DNA from 3 places in the Faecalimicrobium sp. JNUCC 81 genome. Region 3 is predicted to be linked to each of the others. Evidence: riboswitches for the same ligand, from Rfam matches in the RefSeq annotation. Region 3 holds a riboswitch; each other region holds the start of a gene.

Region 1 (6,396 bases), 1.0 Mb from region 3:
TATTTATAAAATCTATTCCATTAACGGCTATTAAAGCTCTTCTTATTTTCTCTTTTATAATTGTTTCTTCTGTACCAATATTTCTTAAAGCAAAAGCTAAATCGTCATATACTCTTGAGTAAAATATTTGTTTTTCTGGATCTTGAAACACTATGCCAACATCTTTTCTAAGATTGTATAAGCTTTTTTTATCATGCTTTAATTTTTTTCCATCCAATAAAATTTCTCCAGATGTTGGTTTTAAAATCCCCATTAAGTTCATAAATAAAGTCGATTTACCAGATCCATTTGATCCTATTATTCCTATTATATTTCCTTTTGAAAAATTCATATTAATATTTGATAGTGCTTTTGAATTTTTTTCGTAATTGTATGTTAAGTTATTAATCGTAAACATTTTCATCCCCTACTATCTGAAATTTTCCATCATACAGTTTCATATCTAGAGATATAGACATGTCTTCGTATCTTTTCATCATTCTTTTGTATAATAAATTTCCAAGAAGTCCAATCGATTTATATGATGTCTTTAAATTTATGTATCCAAATCTTAATTCCTGAGATTTTCTAATATCTGAAACTTCTTCTAAAAATATAAATATAAATCTATATGTAAGCATTGATAGCTCTATTATTGTATCTGATATATGAAGACTTTTTAATAAAAATAGTAATTGATTAAAAGGTGTTGTAAGAACAAAAAAGTATACACACATTAAGCAAGACATTGATCTAAACAACAAATATAATGATGTATTTAAAGATTGACTTGATACTCCTATATATAAATTAAAAATCTTAAAACTATATAGTAAATTTTCATGATTAAATGATATATTTATTAAATTAATTATTATTCCCATAAATAAAAAGTAAATCGGTATTTTAAGTAGCTTCAAGTAACTTTTTAAATCTATTTTAGCAATGCAAACAATAGATAAACTCATTAATATCATTATACTTGATAGTATTAATATACTATGTGTTAGCATAGAGACAATTAAAAAAATTGTCCCTATACCAACCTTTATTTTTGGATTTATATTACTTAATTTATTTGTATATGCATATTTATCAATTAAAAGCATATTTATTTTCTCCTTCTGCTACCTAAGTAGTAACCTATCACTCCTGCTCCTAATGCTGCTTGCGTTGAAAATAATAAACTTTCTATTTCTCCACTTGGTGGCTCATATAGACTATTAAACCATGGCTCATATCCTGGATTTATTTGACCTATTAGGTCTTCTGCTTCTCCATCTGCTCCACCGTATTCAGCTCCTGAGTTTAGTATTAGAGGAGTTATAATAAGCACTACTGCTAATAAAAGCAATAGCCAATTAGTTTTATTCACTGATTTCGCATTTGTATTCATCATAATCAACTCCTTTCCCTTCTTTTGCAGTTATTAAATTATACATTATAGTACTTAATATACCTTCTGCTATTGCTATTGGTATTTGAGTCATAAAGAAAACTCCTAAAAATTTAGTAGCTGATGCCATTATCCCACCTGAAGGATCAGGGAATGCTACCGCTAATTGTATAGCAGTTATTGTATATGTAGCTAAATCTCCAAGTGCAACACTTATAAATACATTAGTTCCAGTTTTTACATTTCTCTTCTTTAAGAATCTATATAATAAAAATGATACTATAGGACCTACTATTGCCATAGAAAATGCATTCGCTCCTAAAGTTGTAAGTCCACCATGAGCTAGGAGTAGTGCCTGGAATAATAGTACTATTGTACCTAATACAACCATTACACTTGGTCCAAATAATATTGCTCCTAAACCAACTCCTGTTGGGTGTGAACAGCTTCCTGTTAATGATGGTATTTTTAAAGCTGAAAGTACAAATACAAATGCTCCACATAGAGCTAAAAGTACTTTTTTCTTAGGCTCTTCTTTAATTACTTTGTTTATAGATTTTAATCCTATTAATAAAAATGGTATGAATATTACACTCCACATAATGGACCACTTCATTGGCAAAAATCCTTCCATTATGTGCATTGCATTAGAGTTAATCGGGTTTAATACGATTAAAAGAAATGCTGATGCTAATATTAGCTTTAGTTTTTTCATAATTTCCCCTTCTTTCTTTAGCTATTTACTTAATGATTCGCCATATAAATTGTTATTTTATCTGATCATATGCATTTAAGCTTATTTCACCCTAGAAGGAATTATATTTCCAATAGAAAAAAGCCTAACGGTTGAGTTAGGCTTCTTTTAACAATACTAATATTGTATACTTTCAAGAAACTTTCTCCCTCCCCGAAGAAATTACTTAAATATTATTAGGCAGGTCTCCTGGCTTAGCATCATCCTACTCCTTAGCCTTCCCATGATAATCACAGTGGCTTAAGTTTAAGTTTCGTTAGCTTTACAGTAGCGGGGGCTGCAGAGGACTTTAACCTCTTTCCCTATTAATCTTTCTTCAAGAACCTATAATATTTTATATTATTTTTTATAATTACATATTATATATTACACATATATACACTTTGTTAAATTATTGGCTAATCATTTATATAATATATTCTATATATATTTTTATATTCCTTCTTATTTTTCAAATTTTTTACAAATTTTTTATTTTTATAAGAAATTATATTTTACTTAAATTTATGCTAAATATAATTTTTATATGCTATTTTTATTAATCCCTAATAATTTTCTTTAAATACATTGATACTATATCAGAAAATCGATCTATATTTTTTGTGTATATAAAATCTTTTCCATATATTAATCTTTCTGAACCTAGTTCACTTTCCTTACCTGTAAATACCCCTAATACCAAAATTCTTTTTTGCCTAGCAATTCTTACTTCTTTTGCACTGTCTAATACTCCTACATTGCCTTTATAAGACATTTCTCCTCTTATAGTTCTTTCTCTATCCTTACCGATTTTAACGTCATTAGGTTTTCCATCACTTAGAACTATAAGTATTTTATTTTCTTCGCCTCTTTCTAATAATCCATCACATGTAGATTTTATGGCTAACCCGTCTCTATTATTACCTGCACAGAAGTACTCAAATATATTTTCACTACTATCTATTGAATCTTCATAGTCTTTAAATCGTTTTAGTATTGTATAATCCATAAAGCTAGAAAAACCCATTACCCTATTTGGTATACCAACCATAGTTAGTGCTCTTGCTATTATATATCCTTGAGTTGCAACATTAGCTTGATTCCTGCTTTGAGATCCACTAGCATCTAATAATATATCTATTACATACTTTCCTTTTTCGCTAACTATATCCTTATAAAATATTTTATTATTATTACTCCTAGATGCTCTCCATGCTCTAGAAGCATATACCGTTCCACAATCTGAATATACTCTGCTACTTTCACTCTCTTCTATTAATATTCTTGATAAGCTATCCTTTAATTTGGCTATATTTCTTCTATGAATTTTAACCTTATCTCTAAATTTACTTATATTATTTTCTTTTTGTCTTGTAGCATATTTTATCTGAGCAACATTACTACATTCACTTCTTAAAACTCCATCTGTAAAATGAATTCTACATCCCTCATGGACACCTCTACAATTTTTACTTTCTATCTTTTTTATCTCTGATTTATTTTTATATGATTTTCCATAGTAATGTTCTATTTTCTCATATATTTTATTAACCATTTCTTCATCTACATATATAACTCTATTGGCTGAGTTTGAAGATTCTTTTATATACATTTCACCTATGCTTTCAACTAATATAGAAGATGATAATTCTTGTATTTCATTTTCTATAAAATTTTTTTCATTGTTATAAAGTTCTTCATACATAAAATCTGAAAATGTATCAAAATTTATATTATCTTTAGTTTTATAATTATATTCTTTATTAATATCTTCACCTTGCAATATCTGTTCAAAATACATTAAATATACTTTATCTATGTCTTGTAAAATATCTACTATATTTTTATTTACATCTATCTCTTTAATGCTGTTCATTATTCTTCGTGTAAGCCCATCTACTACCGGATGCTTACCCATTCCTTCTAATACATTTGCATATTTAATCTTTTGTAATATATCTTCATTGTATATCTTACTAAACCCAGAGATAATATCTTTATACGCTTTACTTCTTATATCTTCTACTCCTGGCCTATCTATCATAACCTTCGATTCTACAACTTTATTTAATACAATTTGAACTAAACTCAAAATAGTAGATAAATCATATCCACCTTTAACTCTATTAATTATATATTTTTTTACTAAATCCCATTCTATGTATTTATGTCTAGCACCAGCCATTATAGCAAAATACATGGCAACTTCTTTAGAATTATAATCTTGATTTGAAATACTTACATCTTCATCATATTTGCCTGATATAGTCCAAGATAAATTATTTATTCTGTTTTCAAATTCATAATCACTATATATCCATTTCATAATATCTCCTACCTAAATAAATTTTTACTTATAATAAAGCTTTATTTAAATTCATACTTGGAAATATATCTTCACTTTTCCACTTATCAGGAATTCTAGTTTTAATTATATCTTGTACCATTTCTTTTTCGTATATATCAAAGCTCTTGCTTGTTATTCCCATACTAATTGCTAAAGATGGACTTAACCCTCTTCTTATAGTCTTTAAAGAGCCTATTAGTCCTCTTAAATCTATTGATTTAGTAGATATTTCTCCATTTTGAGATTTTAACTGCAAATCTAAGAATATCCCTGCAAATTGGTTTAATTTTTCTTCATCCGCATCGCCAAATTCATTTCTTAAAATAAACATTAACTTATCTTCATCAACTGCTGGTATATCTATGACCATAAATCTAGAAACTAATGCTTCATTTAATTCCTTAGTTCCTGCATATTCGTAATTCATAGTACCAATAAATCTAGTTGCTTGATGTAAATTAATTCTTTCATATCCTGGTACATCTATAACTCTTCTATAATCTAAAGCTGAATGAAGTACTGCAATTGCATCATTTTTAGCCATATTGATTTCATCAAATACTCCAAATCCACCATTTATCGCACACTCATACACAGATCCCCTTCTTAATTTAACTTCATTATCTATAAAAGTATCTGTACCTATTAAAGTCGTGCTGTCAGTATTAATATGAAAAGATGTATTCCATTGAGGTCTATTAAATATTTCTGATAAGTTATCTGCTAATAAATTTTTTCCCGTAGCTTTGGGTCCTGATAATAAAATGTTTTGATCTTCTAAAATTGCTGATATGCTCATAGACAAAATATCTTTACCATAAAAATATTTTTTTGATTTGCTAATACGTTCTTCTAATTTATTTTCTAATTTATAATATTTTCTAAAATATAATACATCTTCAATAAGTATCTCATTTATTCCCTGTTTTCTTAAATTATCTATTATCTCCATATGTATCCCCTTTATTGTTAATAGTATAATTATATAGTAGCACAATATAATGTATTATTTCTTTATATAAAAAAAACTCCCATCTAGGAGTTTAAAATAAAAAAGATTACGTGGCTACGTCTTACTCTCCCAGGCAGTTGCCCACCAAGTACCATCAGCGCTAAAGAGCTTAACTTCTGTGTTCGGAATGGGAACAGGTGTATCCTCTTTGCTATTGTAACCACATAATCTTTTATTTTAGAGTTAATACTCTGAAAACTGCAAACATTTATTGAATTAATCATTTATTGGTCAAGTCCTCGACCTATTAGTATCGATAAGCTAAATACATTACTGCACTTACACCTTCGACCTATCAACCAGGTAGTCTTCCTGGGGTCTTACCCTTACGGTGGGAAATCTTATCTTGAAGTTGGCTTCGCGCTTAGATGCTTTCAGCGCTTATCCATTCCGTACATAGCTACCCAGCCATGCCCTTGGCAGAACAACTGGTACACCAGAGGTACGTCCATCCCGGTCCTCTCGTACTAAGGACAGGTCTCCTCAAATTTCCTACGCCTGCGACGGATAGGGACCGAACTGTCTCACGACGTTCTGAACCCAGCTCGCGTACCACTTTAATGGGCGAACAGCCCAACCCTTGGGACCTACTACAGCCCCAGGATGTGATGAGCCGACATCGAGGTGCCAAACCTCCCCGTCGATGTGGACTCTTGGGGGAGATAAGCCTGTTATCCCCAGGGTAGCTTTTATCCGTTGAGCGATGGCCCTTCCATGCGGAACCACCGGATCACTAAGTCCGACTTTCGTCCTTGCTCGACCTGTATGTCTTGCAATCAAGCTCTCTTTTGCCTTTACACTCTTCGTACGATTTCCGACCGTACTGAGAGAACCTTTGAGCGCCTCCGTTACTCTTTGGGAGGCGACCGCCCCAGTCAAACTGCCCACCTGACGGTGTCCCAAGACCTGATTCAAGGCCTCTGGTTAGG
Region 2 (6,396 bases), 950 kb from region 3:
AGAGTATATGATAGCATCTCATACATCAGCAGAAGCTGGAACAGAGAAGGCTTTAGAAATAATAAAATTAAGTCCTTTGCTAAATATGGATATGAGATTAGGTGAAGGTAGTGGTGCAGCTTTGGCATTTAACATAATAGAAGCATCTAATTATACATATAAAAATATGGCTACATTTGATGAAGTAAATTGGGTAGATAGAGATTAAGGATTGGAGAAAAAATGAGTAAAGTTATATTAGTAACAGGCGGTGCAAGATCTGGAAAAAGTAATTTTGCTGAAAAACTATGTATAGATAGAAATAATAGCACAGCATATATAGCCACATCAATACCTTTTGATGATGAGATGAAAGATAGAGTAAAGAAACATAAAGAAAGTAGACCAAAAAATTGGGAAACTTATGAAATATATAAAGATATATATTCTATAATACAAGATTTATCTAAAAATCATGATACTGTAATTATGGATTGTGTAACGTTACTAGTTAATAACTTAATGTTCACATATGATATAAATATTGATGAAGCTGACCAAGAACAAATAAATAACCTAGAATATTATATAAAAGACCAAGTGAACAAATTAATAAATGAAGTTAAAAAAACAAATATATACTTTGTTGCTGTAACTAATGAATTAGGAATGGCTGTAGTACCAGCTAATAAACTTAGTCGTATATATACAGATATTGTAGGTAGAATAAACCAATTAATAGCATCACAAAGTGATGAAGTATACCTTGTAGTAAGTGGTATACCTATGAAGATAAAGGGATAATTTATGAAAAGATTTATATTAATACTTCAATTTTTAACTAGAATACCTATAAATGTAAACCTAGGATTTGATGAAGATTTTCACAAATCTATAGTTTATTTTCCTTTAGTAGGTTTTGTATTAGGTGTTTTATTATATTTACTTGGACTAGCATCTATGTTAGTATTTGATCCATTTATAACATCTATAATAATTACATTAGGATCAGTTTTGCTAACAGGAGGCCTTCATATCGATGGTCTTGGAGATACCTTTGATGCTATATATAGCAACAGAGATAAAGAAAAAATGTTAGAAATAATGAAAGATTCAAGATTAGGAACTAATTCACTTTTAGCAATCTTATTTCTAATATTATTGAAAATAGGATTTATATACAGCATTATAAATCAAGAATTACTATGGCTTATAATTTTTATGCCTATAGTTTCAAGGCTAGGCGTAATCAATTTAATGTATAAAACAGTTAGCCCTAGAGAAAATGGTATGGGTAACTTATTTATAGGAAAAGCAACAACAGGTATGTTTATGACTGCAATAATATATACAGTATTACTAGCAGTGATTTTACCAAAATTACTATTTTTATCAACTAATATATTAATATTTAAGATATTAAGTTCCATAATAGTGATTTTTATATTTAACAATTTATTTAAAAAACACATTTATAATAAAATAAATGGGGTGACAGGAGACATATTAGGGTGTAGTATAGAACTTGGAGAAGTTATATATTTACTTTATATATATCTATTAATAGTGTAGCCTTAGAAGAGGTGATTACTTGACGAAGTTAATATTAGTAAGACATGCATTAACTAATGATAATCAAGACTCTAGATTATCAGGTCATATAGACAGTATGGTAAGTGAAGAAGGTAAGAAGCAAATAAAAAAACTTACGAATTATTTGAAAAATGTACATATAGATAAAATATATACTACTACATCTAAAAGAACAAAAGATACGGTATATGAATTATCTAATTTAAAATATATAAACATTATAGAAAAGGAAAACCTAAAAGAAATTAATTTTGGAGACTTCGAAGGAATGACTTTTGATGAAATAAAATCTAAATATCCAGAAGAATTTCAAAAGATAATAAATGAGGGGTATAATTATAAATATCCAAATGGCGAAAGTTTAATAATGACATATGGTAGAGTAGCAAAAGAAGTAGATGAAATAATTTTAAATAATAAAGATAAAACAGTTCTAATATGTTCACACGGAGGAACTATAAGAAATATAATCACACATTTAATATCTAGCAGCTATGAATATCACTGGAATTTCAGAATTGATAATGCTTCAATTTCTATTTTAGAAGTTGAAAATGGATTTGCAGTAATAAACACCATGAATAATACAAACTTTAATTAGCCTTAAAAATCGAATATTAGATCAAAGTAGGTTCTTAAGTAAGATTAATAGGGAAAAAGGTTGAAAGCCTTTGCAGCCCCCGCTACTGTAAGATTGACGAAACTATAAACTACCACTGCTAATTTGGCGGGAAGGTATAGGAGTAGGATGATATTGAGCCAGGAGACCTGCCTAATTTTGATTTATTGATGAGATCTTCGGGGTGAAAGATTTTTATTTAATATATACACAAAATAAAAGTCCTAACTCTAATAGAGTTGGGACTTTTTAAATATTATGAAAATTAAAACAATAGATCTATCCGAAACGTAAGTGAATTTTATAAAATAAAGGAAGTGGAATAGTGGGCAAAAAAATAATGTTACAAGGTACAGCTTCAAATGTTGGAAAAAGTATTTTAGTAGCTGGATTATGTAGAGTATTTAAACAAGATGGATATAATGTTGCTCCATTTAAGTCGCAAAATATGGCGCTTAACTCTTTTATAACTAAAGAAGGGCTAGAAATGGGAAGAGCTCAGGTATTTCAAGCAGAGGCATGTGGTATAGAGCCAAGTGCAAATATGAACCCAATACTTTTAAAACCATCTGGAAATCATAGATGTCAGGTTATAGTAAATGGAAAGCTTAGAGAGGACATGGCATCATCAGATTACCATAAGTATAAACCACAATTAGCTAAAGAGTTAAAAGGAATTTTTAAAGAGCTAAGCGATAATCATGATATAGTGGTTATGGAAGGCGCAGGTAGTTCAGCTGAAATAAATTTAAGAGAACATGATATTGCAAATATGGGAATGGCAGAAATTGCAGATGCACCTGTAATAATTGTTGGAGATATAGATAGAGGTGGGGTTTTTGCATCTATTGCAGGGACTATGCTTTTATTAAGTGATGAAGAAAGAAAAAGAGTTAAAGGTGTTATAATTAATAAATTTAGAGGTAAAAAAGAGCTTTTTATAGATGGTGTAAAAATGCTAGAAGATATTATAGATGTTCCGGTATTAGGGGTAGTTCCTTATAGTGATATAAAGATTGAAGATGAAGATAGCGTAACAACTAGATTTAAAAAACAAATGAATAAAAATGATATACACATAGAAATAATTAGAACTCCACATATGTCTAATTTTACAGACTTCAATATATTTGAGACACAAGAAGATGTAAGCATAAGATACGTAGACTACGGAGAAGCTTTAGGAAATCCGGATATAGTAATCATACCAGGAAGTAAGAGTACTATAGATGACCTTAAATATATAAGAGAAAATGGATTAGAAGGTCAAATAAAAGAATTACATAAAAGAGGAAAATTAATATTTGGTATCTGTGGTGGATATCAGATGTTAGGTAAAAAACTTAAAGATCCATACCATGTAGAAGGTGAAGTTGAAGAGTTTGATGGAATTGGACTTTTAGATACAGAGACTATATTTGAAATGGAAAAAACTACGACTCAAGTTGAAGCAACAATATGCGAAGGTCTTAGTGGATATATGAAAAATCTAGAAGGTAAAAAAGTAAAAGGTTACGAAATACATATGGGAATAACATCTATTTCTAAAGATATAAAAAATTTAAATAATATTAATAAAAAGCTAGATGAAGTAGTTAATTATTTAGAAGGTAGTGTTAATCAAGAAGGGAATGTAGTAGGTACATATCTTCATGGAATATTTGATGAAATAAACTTTACGAGAGCGCTTTTAAATAATATAAGAGAAATTAAGGGATTAGAGAAAATAAATAGTAATGTAACTTCTTTTAATGAATTTAAGCAAAATGAATATGATAAATTAGCTGATTTATTAAGAGAAAATTTAGATATAGACAAGATATACGAAATAATGAGTTAAAAATATTAATAAATAGGTGAAATATATGAAGAAAATATTAATAGCAGGGACTAATAGTGGTGTAGGTAAAACTACAATATCATTAGGAATAATGCAAGCTCTTACTAAAAGAAGTATGAAAGTCCAGCCTTTTAAGGTAGGACCCGATTATATAGATCCATCATACCATACATTCATAACAGGAAGACACTCTAGAAACTTAGATTCATATATGTTAGATGATGAACAAATTAAATATGTTTTTAATAGTTCATCAGAGGATGCAGATATATCAGTAGTTGAAGGTGTGATGGGTCTGTATGATGGAATAGGAATAGATTTAGATAATTGTACAAGCTCTTATACATCAAAGCTTTTAAAGTCTCCAGTAATATTAGTTATTAACGGAAAAGCTATGGCAGCATCTAGTGCTGCTATGGTACTTGGTTATAAAGAACTTGATAAGAATGTAAACATAGCTGGTGTGATAGTTAATAATGTAAAAACTAAAACACACTATGAAATAATAAAAAACGCAGTGGAAAAGTATTGTGGTGTTGAAGTACTTGGTTATTTCCCTCCAAACAATGACTTTTCTCTAGAATCAAGACATTTAGGTTTAGTACCTAGTGTAGAAATAGATTCTTTAAAAACAAAGTTTAACAATCTTGCAGATGAAATTGAAAAGTATATAAATATAGATAGAATATTAGAACTCTCAGAAAGTGAAGAAGTTGAAACTAGTTTTGAAGTAGATAGTTTTATAAAAAATTCTAAAGTAGAAAACAAAACGATAGCAATAGCTTATGATAAAGCATTTAATTTTTACTACAGAGAAAATATAGAATTACTTAGATACTTAGGACTAAATATAAAATACTTTAGCCCATTGGAAGATAATGAAGTTCCTAGTGGAGATTATATTTATATAGGTGGAGGATTCCCTGAAATATTTGGAAAAGAATTAGAAGCTAATATAAGTATGAGAAAATCAATACTTGAAGCTCATAAAAGAAAAATACCTATATATGCTGAGTGCGGTGGATTAATGTACTTAGGAGAAAAACTAATTGATCAAGAAAACAAAGAATATGATATGGTAGGAATTTTTAAAGGAAATAGTAAAATGACAGCTTCACTTAGACGATTTGGATATAGTTTTGGAACAGCAAAAGAAGATACTATATTATCTAAAAAAGGTGAAGTTATAAAAGGTCATGAGTTCCATCATTCGATATTCGAAACTAATGAAGATTGTGCTTACATAATGAGAAAAGAAAGAGATAAAAAAATCGTAGATGAGTGGGAAGGTGGATATAGCAAAGGTAACACTTTAGCTACATATCTACATACACATTTTTTCAATAATTTAAATTGTATAAAAAACTTACTAGAAAAAGGAAATGAGTAATATGAATATATTATCTATTTTTATAGGATATATAACAGATTTAATTATTGGAGATCCATATTCTTTTCCTCATCCGGTTATATATATAGGAAAATTAATAAAATCAGTTGAAAATAATATAAGAAAAATATGTAAAAGTGATAAAGCTCTAAAGATAGGTGGATTTTTATTATGGTTTATCACGGTTGGATTAACATACTTAATAACTTACTTAGTAGTTAAGGTAAGTAGTTTTAATAGTGTTATATTTATAGTTGTAAATTCATTTATAGTTTATACAACACTAGCAACTAAGTGCTTAAAAGATGAAGCTGTAAAAATATATGAAGTGCTTAAAAGTGGTGATTTAGAAAAATCCAGAGTGCAGCTATCTTATATTGTAGGAAGAGATACAACAAGTTTAAATGAAAGTGAAATTATTAGAGCAACGGTGGAGACTGTAGCAGAAAATACTGTTGATGGCATAATCGCTCCTATGTTTTATGCATTTATAGGTGGCGCACCACTTGCCATGGCTTATAAAGCTATAAATACATTAGATTCTATGGTTGGATATAAAAATGATAAATATATGAATCTAGGATTTGCATCAGCAAAAATAGATGATATTGCAAATTATATACCTGCTAGGATTTCAGTATTACTAATGACTATAGGTAGCTTAATATTATCTTATAACTATAAAAATTGTTTTAAGATAGCAATTAGAGATAGAAAAAATCATAAAAGCCCCAATTGTGCTTATTCAGAAGGATCTGTTGCAGGAGCTTTAGGCATACAGCTAGGTGGAACTAATATCTATTTTGGAAAAGCTGTTTATAAGCCAACAATAGGAGATAAACTTAGAGAAATAGAAATAGATGATATAGTAAGAACTAATAAAATAATGTATGCATCGTCAATTACTTCATTAGTAGTATTTTCTATACTATGGAAGGTAATATGCTAGTTTAGGGGGATGTAAATGAAAGATTT
Region 3 (6,396 bases):
AAAATCAGGAACAATAAAAAATGATTTAAAAGTAACTATTTCTAATGATACAAAAGCAACTTTTGCAAATAATATTGATGGAAATGTAGATGCAATAACGTCTGCAAGTGTGATGGGATTAAATAAAGGTCACTCTCTTTATATAAAAAGGCAAGATGATAAAAATATAATTTTATCTATAAAAGGAAAATCATTAGATCATGATGCTAGCATAAATACTAACAAGAGAAATAATGACTTTAATAATAATAAAATTTATGGTGATATAAAGTTATTAATGCTACCAGAATTTTTTGTAAATATATCAGGAAAAGATAGTGTAGAAAACGGTGGAATATATGCTATAACAGATATAGTATATAAAGATAATAAAAATGATGTAAATAGTGATTCTATTATAAATTCAGATAAAACAAAAATTATTAAAGTTGAAGGAAGTGCATATGCAGTAGTAACTTTATCTAAAGGAGATATAAATAATACAACATTTAAATTTAATAAAGTATCAATAAATCCAACTCCCGTTAATACTGAAGGTACAATAGTTAAATTTGAAGTTAACCCTAATGAAATAGCTGAAATTAGTGTAACTCAAAATAGTGGAGGAACTGAAAATATAACTCTTAATCAAGGTGGAAAATCATTTACAAAAATTATAAAAAATGAAGTACCAAATAAAATATTAGCATCTGGACCTATCAGTAAGTTTGATTACCATCAAGCTAATTACGATAAAAATGGAGAACGAATACTTACTCCAAGTAAAACTACATTTAGTACAAAACATGATACTAATGAAGGGATTGATCCTACTTTACCAAAATTAAGTATAAACAAAACAAAATTAGGTAAAGATGTTGTAATGACATTTGATAATAGTAGCCAGCAAGCTAAAGATTGGCAAAAAAATATTTATAAAATAGAAAGAGTACATAAAGATAGTAGTAGTAAAGAAAGCTTACACTACTCAATACAAGATGGAAAAATAGTAATAGATAAAGATTCTGTAGCTATAAAAGATAGAAATGGAGTACATAACATAAGGATAAAATCAAAAGGGTACAATGATTTAGATATAACTATAGAGATAGTAAAACCAGCAAGAAAAGTAGAACTTTCAGGTGATTTTAATTTCTGGGCTAATAATGAACTGGTATTTAGATTAAAAGATTTTACTTATGCTATACAAAATCCAGTTTATGAAATCTTACTAGATGGAAAAGTTATAGAAGGAAATTGCATTGACTATCATGTAATATCAGATTTAATCAGATTAGAAAATGATGCTCTAGGTAAACTTACACCGGGTAAACATAGTATAACTATTAAAGCATACGGATATGAAGATTCTACTAAAGAATTTTACCTAGAAGAAGCACCGGAAGGTAGTAGTAACCCATCTATGAATCATGAAAAAGGAAATTCTAAATTAAGTATAAATAATGCTTCTATATCAAGTATAGATACCATATCAAGTGCAAGTGGTGGAGGTGGTAGTACTGGAGGAAGCTTAATGATGAGAGCTAATATAATATATGATTTTGACTTGATTTCAAATGCTATGATTCTTAGAAATTTAAGAATGGGTACAGACTACTCAAATGAAGTTTTATCTTGGTGGGCAGCTATGACAAAAGATGCTGTATTAACTAATGAATCTGAGAAAGTAATAAGTTATCAAAGCTATAAAAATGCTGTAAATGAAGCGGCCATGAAAGGTAAGTATTTAACATTTAAAAGTTACTATGATAGCGTAAAAGAAAGTAATTACTTAAATGGACCATACCAAATTAAATATATGTTAGAAAATGGATTATTTGGAGATGTACAATTGTATTCGCAAGAAAATTTAAAAATAGCACCTAAATTATCAATTGAAGGTAATATTGAGGATGGATTAAAAATTAACATTGATAATGATAATCAATATACTGAAAATATAGAAAGAGTTTTAGTAGGCATGAATGAACTCTCAAAAGATAGTTATAAAATTGAAAACTCAAAAATAACAATTACCGATACATCTAAATTTAGTAGGGATGAAAATATTATCAAGCTAGTAGCAAAAGGATACAAAGATAATATAATATCTGTAAACTTAAGAAATAAAGAAGTAGATTTAAAAGCTAGTAAAGATAATAATGGAAATATATTAATAAAATTTGATAAAGACTTTAAGAGCAATGTAGTAGGCTTATCACTTAATGGAAAATCATTATTAAGTGATTCTCAAGTTGGTGGTAATGGCGATTATTACTATATAGGAGAAACTTTAGTTTTAAGAAATAAATTATTTGAAAATAAAGAAGATCAACAACAAACTATGATAGTGAAAGCGAATAAATATGATGATTCTAGCTTATCATTTATTCCTAAAAAATTAGAAATAAAAAGTGTAGAAAAGCTGGATATACCTAATTTTGTTAAGTTAAATGAATCAAATAAATTTAATAAAAATGAAAGTGTATTAATAGATGTAGAAGATGTTACTGATGGAAAGTATAGAAAAGACATAACAAATATTTTAGTAAATGGTAAAAATGTAGAGTATACTGCATCTAAAGATAATTTCTATTCAATTGAAATAGCAGGTACAGTTTTTAATGAGGAAAATAATTATGAAATAACAATAAAAACTAATAATTATAAGGATTTTGTTATAAATAAAAGAATAGGTAAACAAGAAGAATCTAAGCCAGAAATTACCGTAGATACAAAAAAAATACCTGCTCCAGAAATAATATTTGAAAAAGATATGTTTAGAAAAAATATAATTAAATCTAATGATAAAGATTATTTAAATAGTATTGATAGCATAAAAATTAATGGAAAAAGCTTAACAAAAGCATCAAATTCATACAGCAGTGATGGTTGGATTTTAGACAAAGATAAAATTATAATATTTAATGAATTAATAGGAGGAAGTGAAATAACTCTAGAATCAAGTTTATATGCAGATAACTCATATAAGGTGCCTAAAAAATCAGTAGAAAATATAAAGTTATCTAAAAAGAATAATGGTAATTCTGTATTTTCACATTCAGACTATAATTGGACTGAAAATGTAGAAGTAAGTATAAATGGAAAAATATTAAAAAATAATGAAGAAGTTAGAGCTGATTATGGTCAAGTTACGGTATTAGTTCCATTATCTATAAATGATAATATACTTATAAAATCAGAAGGATATAATGACTATATATACAATGTTCAGTTAGTTGATAATAAAGTAAAATCTAATAAAAATACGTTCACAGGTAGTTATACATTTACTTCATCTAATAATGGGTGGAGTGAATCTATAACTAGTGTACAAATAAATGGGGAAGAAATTGAAAAAACATCAGAGATAAACCCGACTAAAGGATATAAGTTTAACTACTCTGGAGGAATAGATTTATATAATCAGCTAAATTCCGGTGATATAGTAACAATAAAATCAGATGGATACACTGACTATACTTATACATTTTAAAATTAAGTATAATATATAAATATAATAGTAATAGTAATACGAAACCACATAGTTTCGTATTACTATTGATTATGAGAGGGAAGCATGAAAAAAATATATTTAATAGTTATATTATTGTTAGGAGTATTATCTATAGGATGTGAGAAAAAAGAATATAGTAGCTATGATATGGATGTATTCGCTATGGGATCTTATATAAAAATTAGCATATATTCACAAGAAAAAGTAGATGATAAAGTTTTTGAAAGAATGGAAAATGCTATAAGAGATGTAGATCATAAAATGTCTATCAATGACAAAAACGTAGAAAGTGAAGTCGACAAGATAAATGAGAAAGCTGGAACTGAATTTGTAAACGTTAGTAAAGAAACTTTTGAATTAATTGAGCGAGGCATAAAGTATAGTAAAGAAACTAATGAAAATTTAGATATAGCAATAGGTCCTGTAGTTAAATTATGGAATATTGGATTTGAAGATGCTAGCTTGCCAGATGATTTAGATATAAAAAATGCTTTGAGTTTAGTTGATATAGATAAAATATCATTAAATAAAAAAGAAAGCTCTATTATGCTAAAACAAAAAGGTATGATGATTGATTTAGGGGCAATAGCAAAAGGATATGTAGGAGAGAAATTAAAAAGTATTATTTTAGATAGTGGATATAAACATGCAGTTTTAAATATAGGTGGAAACATATTATGTATAGGAGAAAAAGTTGATTCTAGCCCATACAAGGTAGGAATAAGAGATGGAAAAAAATCTAAAAATGATGTCATAGGAGCATTAGATGTAGCAAATAAATCAGTAGTAACATCAGGAATATATGAACGAAATTTTGTAAATAATGGGAAACTATATCACCATATATTAGATAGAAAGACAGGATACCCTGTAGAAAATAATTTACAAAGTGTTTCTATTATATCGGATGATTCTACATATTGTGATGCATTATCGACAGCGATATTCTCTATGGGGCTTGATAAAGGTTTAGAATATGTAAATGATAAGAGTGACGTAGAAGCTATTTTTGTGACAAAGGATAATAAGGTTTATCTTACAAGTGGTATAAAAGGAAAGTTTAAATTAACTTCAGAAGAATATAATTTACAACCGTAAAAAATCTGACAATGTTTTCAATAAAAATACAATAATTAATTAAAATACCCAATAATATAGAAAAAAAACATAAATTCTATTATAATTATATATAAAGTAATAAAATTATTACTATATATGGATAATATTGGTTTTAGTGTGAATTAAAAAGGAAGATGGATGAGATTTCCACACAGTGCCGCTACTGTAATTAAGGAGTGCTAACTTACTATGTCACTGAATTTATAATTTGGGAAGGCTAGTTAGTGCGATGATTTATAAGTCAGGAGACTTGCCAGTATTAAAATATCGATACTCTTCGGTACAAAGAGAGATATAAGACATAAATAAATATCAATAAAGTGTCATTACTGAGAGTGTCCTTATATTATATCTATAGACAGTTATAATTTTTTACAAATTATAATTTAGATACAAAATGGAGGATGACATGAAAAAAATTAAGCAAATGATGGTATTTTTATTAAGCTTCATATTTATAATTGGAGCTGTTGGATGTAGCCCAACAAATGAAAAAAAGGATGAAGGTAAAAGCAACTCAAAGGTGGAAGAATCAGCAAATAAAGATTCTCACTACCCAGTAACTATTACAACTTATAATTATAAAAAAGAGCCAGTTGAAATAACTTTTAATAAGGCTCCTGAAAAAGTTGTAGCTATATATCAAAATTCAATTGAAACAATGTTAGCATTAGGATTAGAAGATAAAATAGTTGCAGCAGCAGGTCTTGACCATGATGTAAAAGATGAATATAAAGAAGCATTTAAAAAAGTGAAATATTTAGAAGAATTTACACCATCAAAAGAAAGTATAATAATGGAAAAACCAGATTTTATATTAAGTTGGTATTCATTATTTGATGAAAAAAGACTAGGTGAAGTAGATTATTGGCACAAGAACAATATAAATACATATATGTCTTTAAATAGTGGTGTAAAAGATGAAAAAACAATAGAAAATGAAATAACAGATATATTAAATTTAGGAAAAATATTTAATGTTGAAGATAAAGCTCAAGAGCTGGTAAATAAAATAAATAAAAAGGTTGAGGAAGTATCTAAATCTGTAGAAGGTAAAGAAAAACAAAGCACTTTAATTGTTGAGTTTGGTAAAGATCAAATGATTACTTATGGAGCGAATTCATTAGGTGGAGATATGATAAAAACATTAGGAGCAAATTTATTAAATCCTCAAGGGAAAGCAATTAATGAAGAAGATTTAATAAACTTAAATCCAGATTCTATATTTGTTGTATACATGGATAGATCAGATGAAAAGGTTCCTAAGCAAGAAGTAAATAAGATATTAGAAAATAAGGCGTTAAAAAGCTTAAATGCAGTTAAAAATAAAAGAGTTTATGCGATACCTTTAGGAGATATGTACTCTAGTGGTATAAGAACTATTGATGGTATAAATACTTTTGCAAAAGGATTATATCCAGACTTAAAAAACTAGGAGAGTCATAATGGAAAAAGAAATTTATATTAAAGATGGAAACTCTAATATATTTAAAGGAACACCTATTTATATAGGTGTTTCTATATTTTTATTAATACTATTATTTTTATCAGTAGGCCTTGCAGTTACACTTGGTTCTGTTGATATAAGCATAAAAGAAGTATATGATATTATTTTTTATAAACTATTTAATATTGGACAATCAGAAATCCTAGGTAATGGAGCTATTCATGATGTTGTGTGGCTTATAAGGCTTCCAAGAATTGTATTAGCAATATGTGTAGGTATGGGATTATCAGTAGTGGGAATAGTAATGCAAGCTATTGTAAAAAATCCACTAGCA

The links. A riboswitch is a leader RNA that binds a small molecule or an ion and turns the genes downstream of it on or off. The one in region 3 is predicted to bind cobalamin.
Region 1: it holds a riboswitch for cobalamin, as region 3 does, so the genes downstream of both, JNUCC81_RS01700 (energy-coupling factor ABC transporter permease) here and JNUCC81_RS15655 (ABC transporter substrate-binding protein) in region 3, are expected to answer to the same signal.
Region 2: it holds a riboswitch for cobalamin, as region 3 does, so the genes downstream of both, JNUCC81_RS01480 (cobyric acid synthase) here and JNUCC81_RS15655 (ABC transporter substrate-binding protein) in region 3, are expected to answer to the same signal.

Annotation. Positions count from the first base shown of each region.
Region 1 covers NZ_CM132203.1:319,597-325,992, reverse strand. Annotated here, with positions in the region: gene JNUCC81_RS01715 (energy-coupling factor ABC transporter ATP-binding protein) at 1-397, opposite strand, end outside; gene cbiQ (cobalt ECF transporter T component CbiQ) at 384-1,088, opposite strand; gene JNUCC81_RS01705 (energy-coupling factor ABC transporter substrate-binding protein) at 1,091-1,378, opposite strand; gene JNUCC81_RS01700 (energy-coupling factor ABC transporter permease) at 1,347-2,090, opposite strand; cobalamin riboswitch at 2,291-2,472, opposite strand; gene JNUCC81_RS01695 (nitric oxide reductase activation-like protein) at 2,668-4,434, opposite strand; gene JNUCC81_RS01690 (AAA family ATPase) at 4,463-5,407, opposite strand; rRNA gene rrf (5S ribosomal RNA) at 5,516-5,632, opposite strand; rRNA gene JNUCC81_RS01680 (23S ribosomal RNA) at 5,695-6,396, opposite strand, start outside.
Region 2 covers NZ_CM132203.1:274,394-280,789, forward strand. Annotated here, with positions in the region: gene cobT (nicotinate-nucleotide--dimethylbenzimidazole phosphoribosyltransferase) at 1-208, shown strand, start outside; gene cobU (bifunctional adenosylcobinamide kinase/adenosylcobinamide-phosphate guanylyltransferase) at 223-783, shown strand; gene cobS (adenosylcobinamide-GDP ribazoletransferase) at 787-1,551, shown strand; gene JNUCC81_RS01475 (histidine phosphatase family protein) at 1,571-2,173, shown strand; cobalamin riboswitch at 2,186-2,362, shown strand; gene JNUCC81_RS01480 (cobyric acid synthase) at 2,517-4,031, shown strand; gene JNUCC81_RS01485 (cobyrinate a,c-diamide synthase) at 4,057-5,421, shown strand; gene cbiB (adenosylcobinamide-phosphate synthase CbiB) at 5,423-6,370, shown strand; gene JNUCC81_RS01495 (pyridoxal phosphate-dependent aminotransferase) at 6,386-6,396, shown strand, end outside.
Region 3 covers NZ_CM132203.1:3,157,783-3,164,178, reverse strand. Annotated here, with positions in the region: gene JNUCC81_RS15665 (hemoblobin-interacting domain-containing protein) at 1-3,475, shown strand, start outside; gene JNUCC81_RS15660 (FAD:protein FMN transferase) at 3,560-4,594, shown strand; cobalamin riboswitch at 4,706-4,887, shown strand; gene JNUCC81_RS15655 (ABC transporter substrate-binding protein) at 5,025-6,050, shown strand; gene JNUCC81_RS15650 (FecCD family ABC transporter permease) at 6,061-6,396, shown strand, end outside.